3 regions of the Paenibacillus sp. FSL H7-689 genome follow, and region 1 is predicted to be linked to each of the others. Evidence: riboswitches for the same ligand, from Rfam matches in the RefSeq annotation. Region 1 holds a riboswitch; each other region holds the start of a gene.
What was found. A riboswitch is a leader RNA that binds a small molecule or an ion and turns the genes downstream of it on or off. The one in region 1 is predicted to bind S-adenosylmethionine.

Region 1 (5,424 bases):
CGGAAACCATCCACCGTCGCCTGATAACTGGATGTAATCGCACAGTCGGCTCCTGCTCGAAAATAATCTGCATGGACCTGAACAATAACATCCGGATTCTCAAGCAACACACGAGCAGACCATAGTGGATCATCGAGATCACATCCATGCTGTTCGAGTTCCGTAGCCAACGCTCCATCCAGAATCATGACCGGATGTTCACGAAGGATCTGTTCTATGGGGTTAGTCTGTTGTTCTTGCGTCATGTACTTGTCCTCTTTTCTTATTCACACGTTCTGTCAGATAATAAGCAGCGTAACATACTGCGATAAACGGAACCCCACAATACAGCGCAATCCGCTGTGTCGGGTCAAAGGCAATACCTATGCATGAAGCCAGGCATAATATAAATGAAACAATTGGTACCACCGGATACAGTGGTGTGCGGTAGACCAGATCTTTGACCGCATGTCCTTCCCGGATATATTGTCTGCGGAACATGTATTGGGAAGCGCTGATGCTCATCCATACCGCAACGACAGCCAGACCTGAAATGGAAACCAGCGTAATATACACCGTACCTGGTGCAATAATACTGGACAGCAATGCCAGCGCACCACCCACCATACTAATCAGAAGTGCATTCAGGGGTACACCCTGTTTGGTCAATTTGGCAAACCACGGGGAGATCGTTTTTTTGTCAGCCAGAGACCAGAGCATCCGCGACGAAGCATACAGGCCTGAATTGGCAGCAGAGAGAATCGCCGTCAGAATAACAAAGTTCATAATATCTGCTGCATAGGGTACACCCACCCGCTCCATTACCGCTACAAATGGACTTTCCAGTACACTGGCATCCGACATGGGTAGCAAGGCCGACAAGATAACAATCGTTCCGATGAAGAAAATAACCAAACGCCACAGCGTTGTATGAATAGCCTTTGGTATCGTCTTTTCCGGGTTCTCCGTCTCACCGGCGGCAATCCCGATTAACTCGGTGCCTGAGAAGGCAAAGTTTACAGCAAGCATGGTCATCAATATCGCTGTAGCCCCATGAGGGAACCACCCGGATGCGGTAATATTCGATATAAATGGAGCCGGTTCAGAATCCGCCATCGGGATGATGCCGAACATGGCTGCGCCACCGATTATAATGAAGATTACGATAGTCACTACTTTTACAGATGAGAACCAGAACTCGGATTCCGCAAAAAATTTCACCGTTAGAGCGTTAAACAGAAAGATCATCAGTGCAAAAACCGCGCTCCATATCCATACGTTTACCGATGGGAACCAGCGCTGCATAAGCAATCCGGCGGCTGTGAATTCGGAGCCAAGCGCAACAGTCCAGGTTAACCAGTATAACCAAGCCACCGTGTAACCTGTTGCCGGTCCGATATATTTGGCTGCATAACTATGAAATGCTCCCGTCTCTGGCATATGAACAGACAGTTCACCAAGACAGAGCATCACCAGATATACAACGATGGCTCCAATCAGATAGGACAGAATGGTTCCCAGTGGTCCCGCCTGCTGAATGGTGTAACCTGAGCTGAGGAATAATCCCGTTCCAATGACTCCTCCGAGAGAGAGCATGACCACATGCCGTGCCTGCATTTTCCGCTGAAAATGCCCTTTGTCGTTGTTGTTCTCCATACCTTCTGCTCCCCTACTTCTTCATCCAGAAAAAACAAAAAAGACCCACTCTGCCTAAAGAGTGCGCCGTTACTGACAAATAAAAACAAACGCTCCTATCTATCAGGCTTTCACCCGCTGGAATTAGCACAGTATCCTTCAGATCTGTTGCTGAGGTTTCTAAGGGCCAGTCCCTCCACCTCTCTGGATAAGAAAATGATTTTTTACTAATATAGCGATCTATCATGAATGTGTCAACAATTAAATAATATATGGCACACCTCGCTATTCGGTGGAAGACCCCGGATTCGTGATGGTGGTCTTTACCTCATAGGTGATCGGCACGGTGCTAAAAATTTTATCCCAATCGTCTTTGACTTTTTTCCATGTTTTAGGTTCTTTAATACGCAAGCTATCCCGAAAATCCGCAACATCTACTTTATAGGTATGCTGCAGTTTGTATAACAACTGTCGAATCTGTTGTTTGGCAAGTTCAGCAAATTCTTTTTCCAATTCACTGAGATACGCACCTTTTTCCTCTTCCTCGGGAGCACGCCAATCCTCCATCAACCAGCCTTCGGATTCAGTTTTCACATGGAATGAAATATCATCGCCAACCACTTTTGGAATTATTGTTGTTTTTTTCTTCTTCATTTCATATACAACAGTGAACCCCTCTTTATTGTATGTCTTCAAGATACCTCCTTTTTCTTTAGGTCTGAGCCAAGATAGCCCTTCTAGATCCGTTTGGCTGAGTTCCCCGATGAATTTGGTTGTTTTCCCATCAAAGATACTGGCACCGGAGAACTTGTCCTCTCCATTGAAGTTCAGTACATTCTGGAGCAAAAAGCTGGAACCGGATTGCATTTGTGCATCTAATTTGGAGAGTAGAACGGGGTCCAGGATTTTATTGGACAAGTATGAATTACCGGTAATACCTGTAAGATAAAATGCTGGAATCCGGGAAGGATCATCTGAAGTCAGTACATCAACAGCGCGATGATGGCTAATCAACACCAGACAGTTAGGACGAATATCGTTATCCCGAAGTACAAAATCCAGCAGCTGGTCCAGACCATACTTTTTGGCGATATCCTTGGACACAACGATAACCTTCAGATGATGTCCGATGAGCGGATGATCTCGTCTCAGTGCAAACTGACGAAAGATTTGCAGCAATGAATCTCCGGTAAGCTGTTCATTGGAATAGGACGTTTTACCAGAAGCAGGCGAACCGGATTGTTGGCTCTTTTGACTGCTGGAATTACCGGGAGCAATCTGTACCGTGGCCGTCAAATTGTTCTGCTTGGAGTACCCTCCTCCCTGATTGGCGATGTTCTCCTCAAATTCCGTCTCTTTGCCGATATCGATCCCGAGACCAACGTAGACACTTAGATCCTCTATCTCTCGACTGCTCCAACATCCGGATATCGTTAAGAGAATGCATAATACAGTGGCTAAGCGTAACAACATGCGGAATGTAATCATGCATGCTTGCCTCCTTTTTTGCGAATCAGACTTAACAACAGTAGTACCAGAGGTAAAATGCCAAACAAAAATACGGACACATTGCCTAGCATATCTCCTAGTACGAAGGTATCATCCACTGTTTTGGGTATCATTGCTGTCAGATAAATGAACGGCAGCAGGCCGTACATGATGCCTTTGATTTTTTTGGAACGAAACAAATCACGAATACCCACCGAAGCGCAGTAATGTGTAATTGCTGTAGTCGAAAAGATTTGCATAATCCAGATGACCAGCAATAAGGATTCAAAACGCTCGAATATCAGACCCTGGATTTCGAAGCTTCTTACCAAATCCAGTGTTGGCCAGGTTCGAGTTTTGATGCCATCGAGCGATAAACTGCCTATAACCATCACCACCGTGATCAAGTAGATAATAGTGGATATGAGTATCCCCCAGGTCATCGCTTTATTGCTCTTCTTCGGATTTTTCATATAGGCAGTCATGATTAACATCACCTCATAGCCCGTATAAGATAATAGTGAAGGCTTCAACCCTTGGAAAACGGGCATAATCCCATCACCGAGGACGGGTCTCAGATTGCCAATCTCGAATAGCTGATTACTAAGCAAAATTTCAATCACAAATATAATAATCGTAATCGGAAGGATGATCTCAAACACGCGTACGATAACGCCAAGCCCGCCTGAAATCATATATACACCGATCCACATGAAGACCATCACAATCACCCAGGTGGGGGTGCGTTCGAGCAGATACATCCCTGTTACTTCAGCCATAACTCTGATTTCGAATGCGGCAATAACTATGAAATACATAATCATAGACAATCCCAGTATGTAAGCAATCCAGCTGCCCGTAATCTCACGGGTGAACTGGAAGACGGTTTTCTCCGGGAATCTGCGACACAGCGTAACCAGAATAATTCCGACGCCTAAGATAATGAATCCAGATAGGATAATGGAAATCCAGACATCCGGTGTTCCGACAGCTTTGCTGGTCGTTCGAGGTAGTGTCAATATCCCGGCACCAAGCATGTAATTGACAATAATTACAACGGCCTGTGTCGTGGTTAGCTTTCCTTGGGAGCCATTCACTTTAGTTCACCTCCAGACCTTCAGTAGATGGAATTCCGTTTATTTTTTCCGATCATCATCGATCGGATTAGTCATCTTGGGACGCATTCTCATCATGTTTAGCGGAGCACGGATAACAAAATCCTTCCATTCATTCATGTGATAAGGAACGGCTGGTGCAACATAAGGTACGCCAAAGCTTGAGAGTCGTGCCAGATGTGTACACACAAGCAGAAAGAACATAACCACGCCAAACAATCCAAGTACGGCTGCGCTGAACATAGCGGCAAATCGTAGAATCCTTAGCGTTAATCCCGCACTATAGACAGGAATCGTAAAGGAAGATATGGCTGTTACCGCAACGACAATGACCAGAAATTGGCTTATTATTCCCGCTTGCACCGCTGCTTGGCCAATAATCAGACCTCCTACGATACCCATCGCTGGCGCAATCGGTTTGGGCAAGCGTATCCCGGCCTCCCTCAAGATTTCAATTGAAAGCTCCATGATGAGTACCTCAATAATTGAGGGGAATGGCACTCCGGTACGCGTTTCAATAATCGTCAATACCAGCTTGGTTGGAATAAGACCCGGATGGAACGAGATAAACGAGATATAGAGCGCAGGAGCAAGCAATGCCAGCATCGCGGCCATAAAACGCAGCACTCGCAAAAATGTTCCAGGAATCCAGCGTTCATAATAGTCCTCTGGAGACTGAAGCAACATGCTAAAGGTCACCGGTACAATTAATACAAATGGCGTTCCATCCAACAAAATTGCCACTCGGCCTTCCAGAAGGGCACCCATCACTCGGTCAGGTCTTTCCGTATTCAGTACCTGCTGAAAAGGACTCAGCGTATTATCTTCGATGAGTTGTTCCACATAACCTGATTCGAGCATTGAATCCATATCCATCTCTTCGATTCGCTTGCATACTTCTGCAACGAGATTTGGATCGGCAATATCCTGAATATAGGCTATCGCCAAATCTTTTTTGATCCGTGAACCCACTTCATACTTCTTAATAAACAGGCTCTGATCACTTCCATAACGACGTAAAATGCCTGTATTATCGCTTAATTGCTCTGTAAAACCAATACGAGGCCCACGAAGCAGTCCCTCTGACAAGGGTTCATTCATACCTCTTGTTTTGATCTTATGAGCTCCAATTAATAAAGCACCTGGCAAACCATCAACCAGCAGTGCATTTTTCCCAAACAACACACCAACTGCGAGTTCTTGGAGG
Region 2 (5,424 bases), on a different contig from region 1:
GTAAAAATTTTTACATATGGAAAAGAATTAGTTCGAACTTAAGTGATACACATCGGCGGATTCGGGCATCCATTTTTGTTAGGATTCCTGAAGTGCTTGCTCCAAATCTACAATGAGATCTTCGATATCTTCCAGACCTACAGAGAAGCGCAGCAACCCATCTGTAATGCCACGGTCACGGCGAACCTCAGCCGGCATTGCCGCATGAGACATCATCGCTGGGTAGGACAGAATACTCTCCACAGCTCCCAAGCTTACAGCAACAATGGGGAGCTTCACCCGGTTAAGAACTGCTTTTGCACGATCACCTGAACCGACGTCAAAAGAAACGACAGCTCCATATCCTGTGGACTGGCGCTCATGTGCCTCACGGCCCGGATGATCCTCAAGTCCAGGATAAAACACAGCGGTAATATCACTGCGCTCATTAAGCCATGCCGCCAGTTTGGCTGTGCTCCGTTCACTATGAGCCATACGAGCCCCCAAGGTTTTCATCCCGCGCATCAGAAGCCAGGATTCTTGTGCCCCGAGTACAGTTCCAAGTCCATTTTGCAACTGTTTCAGTTGTACGCCAAGTGATTCCGTGCGAGCAACCGCTAACCCTGCCAGTACATCACTGTGACCTCCGAGAAACTTCGTAGCACTATGTACGACGATGTCCACACCAAGCTCAATTGGACGCTGATAGTACGGTGTCATAAAGGTGTTATCCAGAATCGTGATCAGGTCATGTTCCTTCGACCAGTCAGTTACGGCAGCGATATCCGTAATTCGCAGTGTAGGGTTGGAAGGTGTTTCCATATAAACTGCCTTGGTGTTTGGCTTGAGTGCCGCTTTTACTTCATCTATATTGGTCATGTCTACAAAGGTTGTCTCGATCTGCATACGGCTTAATATGGAAGTAAGCAAACGATACGTACCTCCATATACGTCTTCCGTAACAATCATGTGATCCCCTGCGGAGAACATCATGAACACGCTGGATATCGCGGCCATTCCCGATGAATAGGCGAATCCTCGTGCACCGCCCTCCAGCAGTGTGATGTAATCTTCCAAAGCCTGACGTGTCGGATTACCCGAACGACTGTAATCATGTTGAGGCGGATTGAAGATATCAAAATGATGGAATGTTGATGCTTGGTAGATCGGTACACTGGACGCTCCAGTCGTTTTGTCAATCTCATCTCCAAAATGGAGCAATTTGGTATCAAATTTTAACTCGGATTTGGGCTTGTTGTTGGACTCACTCATGAGTGCACGCCTCCTTCCACTTCCTGTTGTGCAACTGTCAGAGCATTGCCGAGATCTGCAATCAGATCTTCGGCATGTTCAATGCCTACGGAGAACCGGAGCAGACGGTCATCCACACCTACGGCTTCACGAATTTCAAGCGGAATATCCGCATGAGTCTGTACTGCTGGATAAGTCATGAGTGATTCAACTCCGCCGAGACTTTCGGCAAAAGCAATGAGTTGGATATGACGTAGCAACGGTTCAACATAACGTGCATCCTTCACTTTGAAAGAGAAGATACCTGTGTTACCCGTGGATTGTTTGTTCTGTATCCCATACCCCGGATGATCGGATAGACCTGGATGATACACTTCAACCACCGCTGGGTGCTCAAGCAAGTATTTGGCAATAGTAATTGCATTGTGCTCATGACGCTCCATGCGAAGAGCCAGCGTTTTCATACCTTTCATCAGCTGATAGGAGTCACTTGGAGATAATACCGCTCCAATGGAATTATGCAGGAACGCCATCTCAGCAGATAACGCCTCACCTTTGGTAATAATTAGTCCGGCGAGCACATCATTATGTCCGCCCAGATATTTGGTAGCGCTATGAATGATGATATCGGCACCCAGTTCAATCGGACGTTGGAAAAATGGAGTCAGCAACGTGTTGTCAACAATGGTCAACAGGTTGTAACTTTTCGCCCAGGAAGCGACAGCTTCCACATCTGTGATCATCATCAGTGGATTGGTTGGTGTCTCAATAAATACAGCTTTGGTATTCGGCTGACGAACCTTCTCCAGTGCTGCCAGGTCATTCGTGTCCACATAACTTGCAGTTACGCCGAAACGGGACAGAATACGTTCCAGCAGACGATAGGTTCCACCATACAGATCCAGCGATACAATCAGATGATCCCCTTGACCAAACATGGCAAAGATCGTTTGCAGCGCGGCCATTCCCGAGCTACAGGCAAACCCTGCATCACCGGACTCCAGCGCTGCGGCGGCTTCTTCCAATACTTTACGGGTTGGATTAGTCGTACGAATATAATCAAACCCCGTGCTTTGTCCAAGCTTCGGGTGGCGAAACGCAGTGGATTGATAGATCGGAAAGTTAATGGCGCCTGTTACCGGTTCATTAATGGACCCAATTTGTGCTAAGCGGCTTTCGATTTTCAACTTGTTGTTGTCTTCCATTGCTGCATCCTCCTGTAATCTCGATTAGATTTGCGGGCCAATATCGTAAGGTGTTTCTTGATACACATAGTAATTGAGCCAGTTAGAGAATAATAAGTTGGCATGAGCGCGCCAAGTAGCTGGTGGCACACGGGAAGGGTCGTCATTCGGATAATAATGCCTAGGCAATGCGATATCCAAACCTTTGGCTGCATCCCGGTCATACTCCCACTTTAATGAGAACGGGTCATACTCGGCATGTCCTGTGGCAAAAATCTGTTTGCCGTCTTTGGTAGCAACCAGGAAGATCCCCGCTTCCTCAGATTCAGCCAAAATCTCTAAATTCTCATTCTTTTCAATATCTTCGCGTCTCACTTCCGTATGACGGGAATGTGGAACGTTGAATACTTCATCGAATCCACGCAACAACGGAACATGTGGTTTATTGATGGTATGTGGGAAAACGCCAAAACACTTTTCATCAAGTGCAACCTTGGGTACGTCAAAATGATGGTATAAACCTGCCTGAGAAGCCCAACATATGTGGAGGGTTGAAGTCACATTGGTTTTGGTCCATTCGAAGATCTCCTGGATTTCATTCCAATAGTTCACGTCTTCGAAATCCATCTGTTCCACCGGGGCACCCGTAATGATCATTCCATCGAAACGACGGTGCTCAATCTCATCAAAGGTTTTATAGAACAGATCCAAATACTCTTGAGACGTATTCTTCGACGTATGGGATTTGGGATGTACAAGAACGACATCCACCTGAATAGGCGTGTTTCCCACCAGACGAAGCAATTGTGTTTCGGTCGTTTCCTTTGTGGGCATCAGGTTTAATATAGCGATACGGAGTGGACGAATATCCTGCTGATATGCAGAAGTTTCATCCATGACGAAGATATTCTCTCCTTCAAGTACTTCTTTTGCTGGTAGCGTATCGGGTATTTTGATTGGCATAGTAAGTCTAACTCCTCCTTGTGCATAGATAGATGCAGCCACCCTTGGCTTGATGTCTTCACATCAATACAGTTATAGACTGCCTTGAGCTTGTAAAAACATTGAATTGCTCTTTCATCCAACGTTACAAACAACCTCAAGTTCCTTAGCGAAAATCACTGCTGAGAAGTCGGGGCATATGACAAAGACCTTCCTCGGATTTCGAGAAAGGTCATATGTAAAATAGATATGCGCCTCTCTCATCTCTCAGTTACAACAGTGCCACCTGACACTTAGTCGCTGCAAGAATTAGCACCGTGCGGTATACCGCCGGTTGCCGGGTTTCATCGGGCCAGTCCCTCCACCTACTCTTGATAAGATTTCGCTGTATTAGATTGTAATTAAATATGGTTCACCGTCTACTTTATTACATTAATGCCCTCACGTCAAGTTGCAGTTCGATGTCTGCTTCCCAGATCGGAACCGTTCATCATCCGTTGTCATACACTGCCTCAGGGCGCGAAATAGACACATTTTTGCGCTTGAAAGCACCTTGTACCAGCGGTATACTAAACAAGGTGTTATAAACCCTTATGTGAGAGGTGACATATTAAATGGATGGCGACCCGAGGCCTGACTGGCAGCCGAATTCCGACAAACTGCATAGAGAACTGACATCAGCATGCCGGCAGCGGGACGTGACTTCCGTTTGATTATATAGTGAACGCAGCCCTGATCTCCAGGCTCCGCTGCCGACCGGCTGATTTGTTCTTTTTGCGCCCATAATGATAATATCCGCCAAGTTGGCGGGTGCAGAAGGAGTAGATTAACGATGAAAATCCGGTTGGTAAACAACGGTGTATTTATTCCGGTGGACGACATTCAGCAGGCGCTGACTCCACCAGCGGAAGGATTTTACTGGATTGATGCAGACGTAGACGATTTGGCGGTACTTCAGCCGCTGTTCTTGATGCATGATCTGGCTGTAGAAGACTGTCTTAGTGACGAAGAACAACGTCCGAAGATTGAAATTTATGAGAACCATTATTTTATTGTGATTAATAGCATCCGTTTTGATGATGAAGAGATATTTCTACGTGCGGTCAACTTATTCCTTGGCAGACATTTCATTATTAGTGTTACCAAGCACAAGATCAGCGAATTGCGCACACTGAAACCGATCCTGTGGGAACAGGAAATCAGTACACCGGATCGTCTGCTGTATTTGCTGGTTGACTTGATTGTTGATAATTATTTCACCGTAGGTGACCGAATTGAAGCACGAATCGAGAAGCTTGAGGAAGACATTCTGATGCACACCAAAAAGTCACATTTGAGTGAAATTATCGGGCTGCGCAGTGAGATTCTGTGGCTGAAGAAAGTGCTCGGACCTCAGAAAGAGGTCATTAATACACTCAACAAAAAAGATCTGCGTCTCATCGATGATCAACTGCAAAAGTATTTCAGTGACATCTATGAGAATGCTGTAAAAATATCTGAAACCTTTGAGACTTATCGCGACCTGATGGGCAACTTGCGAGAAGCCTACCAATCCAGTATTGCGAACCGGGCGAATGAAATCATGCGTGTATTTACCGCCATTACCACGGTCTTCATGCCGCTGACGGTCATTACCGGTATATACGGCATGAACTTTACGAACATGCCAGAGCTTAACTGGAAATACAGCTATTTTGTTGTGATTGGCCTGATGGTTACTCTGGGCCTGAGCATGTTCTTCATTTTCCGCAAGAAAGACTGGGTATGAACTCGTATGAAATAACAAAGACGAAGCGCTCCTCCGGGAGAAACGCCTCGTCTTTTTTCATTTCTGATTATTAACCAACATTCTTCTCTGTCTCTGCGTGCCGACGGAAGCGGATTCGAATCATGCGCAGTCTTTCATAGACCTGCTCCAGACTTCCTCCATCGGGTTTCTCTCCTCCATACACCTTATGTAATACTGGCTTCAGGAACGTATCTCCCAGCTCCTCATACGCACTCCATACGGCCTCTTGTTCGTTCTCTGGCATCACTGCCAGCTCCACATCAAGAAGACAATCGGTGT
Region 3 (5,424 bases), on a different contig from region 1:
TGTTGTCCATTGCCTCGTTTGTTGCTTTTCTGCGGTTTGGCAAATCACGCCGTGACCTGCAATTGTTTTCTTTCTTAACTCTGGTATTTGTTATCGTCCAGGGAATCATGGGGGCTTTTGCCGTTGTCTTCTCCCAATCTTCAGCAGTCATGGCACTGCATTTTGGTTTTGCACTGATCGCTTTTGCGAGTTCTCTAATGATGGCGCTGGGCATAAGGCAGGAGGCAAAAGATGGCGGATTGGAGCGCCTGAATAAATACCCTCGGGTTAGCAAAAAATTCAGGAATCTGGTCTGGTTCTCCACCATTTACACATATCTCGTGGTATACACAGGTGCATTTGTGAGTCACACGGATTCTGCCGGCGGATGTTCTGGATTTCCGCTTTGTAACGGTCAGATTATTCCTGAGCTTTCGGGTGGGGTAGCGGTTGCTTTTGCTCACCGTGCAGCAGCTGCGTCGCTCGTGATTGTTATCGCGATCCTGGGTCACTTCGCTTACCGTAATCATCCGGACAACAAGGAAATGCGTACTCTGGGTGTGGTATCCGTTGTTCTTATTCTGATGCAAGTAGTCATTGGTATTTTCATGATGGTGACAATGAACCGTCCGGAAGTATACATGTTCGTAGCTCTTGCTCATATGCTGGATATCGCCATATTGTTCGGAGTCTTAACGTATATGAGTTTCCTGGTGTACAAGCTACATCGCCCGGCTAATCGTTTTTAAATATGAAAGTCCACCATCCAGTGATGTACATCATTGGACAGGTGGACTTTGTTTGATGTCAGAGGGATCAGGGCAACCTATGGCAAGCAGCAATTACACGGAATGAATGATGCTTCGTTTACGGTGATGAATTCTTGTTGATTTGGAAAAGAGGAGGTTAGATATGCTGCGAACGTTGTTGGGGGAAAAGCCACGTATAAACGAAGGTAAATTGAAAGCAGCGATGGACGCAATGGCGCATACGCTTGAGCTATTTCAACGACAAATGCATGTGGACCATGATCCCACGCATGACTATCGGAAACTGTATGTGTGGACTCAGGGACTCATCTCCTCACTGGATGAACTGGAGCAAAGCTGTTTCGCTGCTGCTCATTTTCGTAAAAAGGTCGTTGCAGGTTCAACGGATGATATGACGCCGACTGAAAAAGCCGAGTATGCACGTTATGTGTATTTCTACAAAGATGGCTTTATCCGCTGCTTTGCCATTCTGGATAAAGTCGGCACAGTATTAAATGAAATATTCCAGCTGAATACTTCCAATACCAAAGCGCATTTTTCTTATTTTACTGTGTTAAGGCAGTTCGACTATGCACGGGAGCATCATGATCTTGCATTGCAATTAATACAGATCAAGGACTCTTATCGTGAACCGATGAGCAAGCTGCGCAAGCGACGTAATATGGAAATTCACTACATGAACTCAGAAATGCACGATGACCTGTGGCAGTTACACCAGACCTTGCAAGGTAAAGTGAAATTGGAGGATCTGAATCAGCATGTGCAGGAAATGCGTCAGGGCGTGGATATGGTCTGTGAAACGTTAACAGCCTCTTATAGTTATATCAATAAAATATGGAAAAGAAATAATTCCCTTTGACAAATCGGAATACTTGGAATATACTGAGTTTCAATCGAATGTTACATGGATATAACTGATATTTCGGAAGTTACGTTCACATTATAAAGCATAAACTACATGAACTTATAAAATCCTACAACAACATATTTCTTATCGAGAGCGGCGGAGGGACAGGCCCGATGAAGCCCGGCAACCGATTTGTAATGACATGATACATGTATCATTCGTTATAGATGTTAGGTGCTAATTCCTACAAAATGGTGCAAGACACGATTTTGGCAGATGAGAAGGTATATTCTTTCACGTGAAGAGCCCTCTTTGTATCTGCAAAGGGCTCTTTTTTTGTACTTTAGGGGGAGTTTTCCTTTAGATCGGGTAAAGATACATGTAGGTGGTTGGAAAGGGGCAAGTGCGATTGATTGAATTAAAAGGTTTAACGAAAACGTACGGCAAAGGAACAAAATCTACAACAGCGTTATCCGAGTTGAATTTGAGCATCCAAAAGGGCGAAATCTACGGAGTGATTGGCCATTCCGGAGCGGGCAAAAGCACATTGATTCGCTGTATTAATTTGCTGGAACGGCCTACGGAGGGTGAGGTATGGGTTGACGGAATTAACCTGACTGAACTGAGCAAAACCGAATTGCAGCAACAGAGACGCAAGATCGGAATGATTTTTCAACACTTTAATCTGTTATCCTCGGCAACGGTATATGACAATGTAGCTTTTCCACTAAAACTTGTGAATACACCCAAGGAAGTCATTGATCGCAAAGTGAAGGAAATGCTCGCACTGGTTGGTCTGGAGCACCATAGCAGCAAATATCCGGCTCAATTATCGGGTGGCCAAAAACAACGTGTAGGGATTGCGAGAGCACTTGCAAGTGACCCAAATGTTCTTCTCTGTGATGAGGCTACTTCGGCACTTGATCCGCAGACGACAAATTCAATCCTTAAGTTATTACTCGACATTAATGAAAAGTACAACCTTACGATTGTGCTGATCACACATGAGATGCATGTCATTCAGAACATCTGTGACAAGGTGGCTGTCATTCATCAAGGTGGCATTGTGGAACAAGGACCTGTTACAGACGTGTTCCTGAAGCCGCAGCATGCGATTACGCGGGACTTCATGATGCGTGACCATGAAGCTGGACTTGCTCTGGAAGAGACCGCTCTGGCAAATGCAGGCGTTGAATTGCAGGCAGGTGCTGCTTCCAAACTTGTGAAGATATCCTTTCTGGGTAACAAAACGTATGAAGCGATTTTGTCTAGAACGGTACGTAAAACAGGCGTGGATTTTGCCATCCTGCAAGGTACAATCTCTACGATCAAACAGGTTCCTTATGGGCAGCTGACCGTTCGGTTCGAGGGTGATTCAAATGCGATTGATCGGACGATATCAGAATTAACCGCTGAGGGACTTGATGTGGAGGTGCTTCGTTAGATGGATTTTTCAACCGTACGTTGGGAAGAGGTTGGTAAAGCTTCCATAGAGACACTGCAAATTTTGGGTGTATCAGGCTTGTTTACCGTTATCTTAGGTTTACCGCTCGGAGTACTGCTGTTCATGACAGCCCGATCTGCTTCGATTAAGTCACGGGCAGTGTACACTATACTATCCCTGATTGTGAATATTTTGCGCTCAGTCCCATTTATCATATTGATTGTTGCTCTTATTCCATTCACTCGTATACTCGTCGGTACAGCTACGGGGGTGCTCGGCGTTATACCTCCTTTGGTGATTTCAGCAGCTCCTTATTTTGCTCGTTTGGTGGAGACGACGTTGCGAGAAGTTGATCGTGGTGTCATTGAAGCGGCACAGGCGATGGGTGCATCGACCGGACAGATTGTAAGACGGGTGTTACTGCCTGAGGCACTGCCTGGACTGCTTGCTGGTATAACGATCACCATTGTTACGCTCGTCTCCTATACGGCGATGGCGGGCATGGTTGGCGGTGGAGGTCTGGGAACACTGGCAATCAACTATGGATACTTCCGTTATCAAAATGAAATTATGATCATATCCGTAGTGTCGATGATCATTCTAGTGCAAATTCTCCAGATGGCTGGAGATCGCTTGGTTACATTTTTCACCAGGAAATAACACATAGATAACATGATGGATATGCATTAATGCAGATGCCACATGACAAAATGATTAGAGAAGGGGTTTTACACATGAAAAAATGGTCTTTTGCTCTACTTAGTCTTATGTTGATTGCGGTTCTCGCAGCTTGCGGAAACAACAAGGACGCCGATAGCGGCGCAGACAATTCAGCAGGTGCACCTCGTACAGTTGAATTGAAAGTTGGAGCTTCACCTACACCACACGCAGAGATTCTGGAGAGCATCAAGCCTGAACTGGAAGCACAAGGTATCCGTCTGCAAGTCGTTACGTTCAATGACTATGTACAACCCAATCAGCAACTTGCTGATAAAAAATTGGATGCGAACTTCTTCCAGCACCAGCCTTATCTGGACACAGAGAATAAAGAACGTGGATTCAACCTCGTTTCTGTAACACCTGTTCATGTTGAACCTTTTGGTGGATACTCCAAGAAGATTAAGTCTTTGGATGAATTGGCTGATGGCGCAAAAGTAGCAATTCCAAATGACCCATCCAATGGTGGACGTGCACTGTTGTTGCTTGCGAAGGAAGGTATCATTACGCTGAAAGACAACACGAATATTACATCTACGATTCAAGACATCACAGCCAATCCGAAGAACCTGGATATCATCGAGCTGGATGCAGCCATGATGCCTCGTCAATTGGATGAAGCAGATCTGGTATTTATCAACGCTAACTATGCGCTTGAAGCGAACCTGAATCCGGCGAATGATGCTTTGCTGATCGAAGATCTGCAAGGTAACCCATACGCAAACATCCTCGTTTCCCGTGAGGACAACAAGGATGCAGATGCAATCCAAAAACTGGCTGCTGCTTTGCACTCCGAAGAAGTGAAAACATTCATCAAAGAACGTTATAAAGGTGCAGTTGAACCTGCAACTGAATAATTCACGATATGTATGATATGATGTGAAGCTATTAAGAACAAGCCGTATATCTCTTCTAAAGAGATATACGGCTTATTTTATGTTTCCTAATCTGTGCTGACGTGGGGATCAACATAAGTCAAAGTTTTTCCGGTTTATCAGCGTTGGATGGATGCCCAGATTGGCGGTAGTAGGATAATTCATTCTGATCAGCATACTGCTGTTCATCGGCTTCTTGCAGGTACGTCCTCTCGGAGGGAGAGAGTTTCTCTTCTTCTCCGTGTGAGCTTTTGATTTTGTATCTGATCCAACCGATCAGCCCAAGGAGGACAACCAAGATCAAGGCCCATCCTTTTTTGAGCAAAAGAAGAGCACTGAATTTCTGGGAAGCTGTGTATCCGATCCCGCCCATCAGAAGACTGTTGAGCCCTATGGTGGATGTTTTGTCAGTCGAAGCATTGTACTCCTCGTAGGTATATCCTGCATTGATGCTAAGTTGATTAAGGACAGTTTCCTCGAATTCCTGGCGGCTTTGTTGAAAGTTGGCCGTATCTGTAACCAGAATGGCTGTGATGTACCCTTCGCGTGTCAGGAGTTTTACATTGTAATTGACCATGGCTTGCTGATCAGCATTCTTGAAACCAAGGGAGTAAACCAACTGATGTTTGGTACTGTCATATGCCGGTTCGATTTCCCACCCCGTTATGTACGTTCTATATTCAGGATCAAGTTCTCTGTTATCTTCTTCTGTGCCTCGGATATAACTGCTTAACAGCTCTTCGGCATTCAAATTTTGATCGTCATCATGGATATGACCTGTCTTCACGTACT

Region 2: linked by a shared signal. The riboswitch ahead of metA (homoserine O-acetyltransferase MetA) and the one ahead of mmuP (S-methylmethionine permease) in region 1 are both predicted to bind S-adenosylmethionine.
Region 3: linked by a shared signal. The riboswitch ahead of C170_RS00485 (methionine ABC transporter ATP-binding protein) and the one ahead of mmuP (S-methylmethionine permease) in region 1 are both predicted to bind S-adenosylmethionine.

Annotation. Positions count from the first base shown of each region.
Region 1 covers NZ_ASPU01000007.1:35,264-40,687, reverse strand. Annotated here, with positions in the region: gene mmuM (homocysteine S-methyltransferase) at 1-245, opposite strand, end outside; gene mmuP (S-methylmethionine permease) at 223-1,635, opposite strand; SAM riboswitch class I at 1,728-1,829, opposite strand; gene C170_RS04495 (Ger(x)C family spore germination protein) at 1,900-3,102, opposite strand; gene C170_RS04490 (spore germination protein) at 3,099-4,199, opposite strand; gene C170_RS04485 (spore germination protein) at 4,239-5,424, opposite strand, start outside.
Region 2 covers NZ_ASPU01000015.1:484,679-490,102, forward strand. Annotated here, with positions in the region: gene C170_RS13075 (trans-sulfuration enzyme family protein) at 79-1,251, opposite strand; gene C170_RS13080 (PLP-dependent transferase) at 1,248-2,435, opposite strand; gene metA (homoserine O-acetyltransferase MetA) at 2,460-3,377, opposite strand; SAM riboswitch class I at 3,614-3,737, opposite strand; gene corA (magnesium/cobalt transporter CorA) at 4,189-5,124, shown strand; gene C170_RS13095 (HRDC domain-containing protein) at 5,195-5,424, opposite strand, start outside.
Region 3 covers NZ_ASPU01000002.1:106,080-111,503, forward strand. Annotated here, with positions in the region: gene C170_RS00475 (COX15/CtaA family protein) at 1-728, shown strand, start outside; gene C170_RS00480 (Cthe_2314 family HEPN domain-containing protein) at 892-1,608, shown strand; SAM riboswitch class I at 1,738-1,879, shown strand; gene C170_RS00485 (methionine ABC transporter ATP-binding protein) at 2,006-3,040, shown strand; gene C170_RS00490 (methionine ABC transporter permease) at 3,041-3,700, shown strand; gene C170_RS00495 (MetQ/NlpA family ABC transporter substrate-binding protein) at 3,775-4,614, shown strand; gene C170_RS00500 (DUF2167 domain-containing protein) at 4,733-5,424, opposite strand, start outside.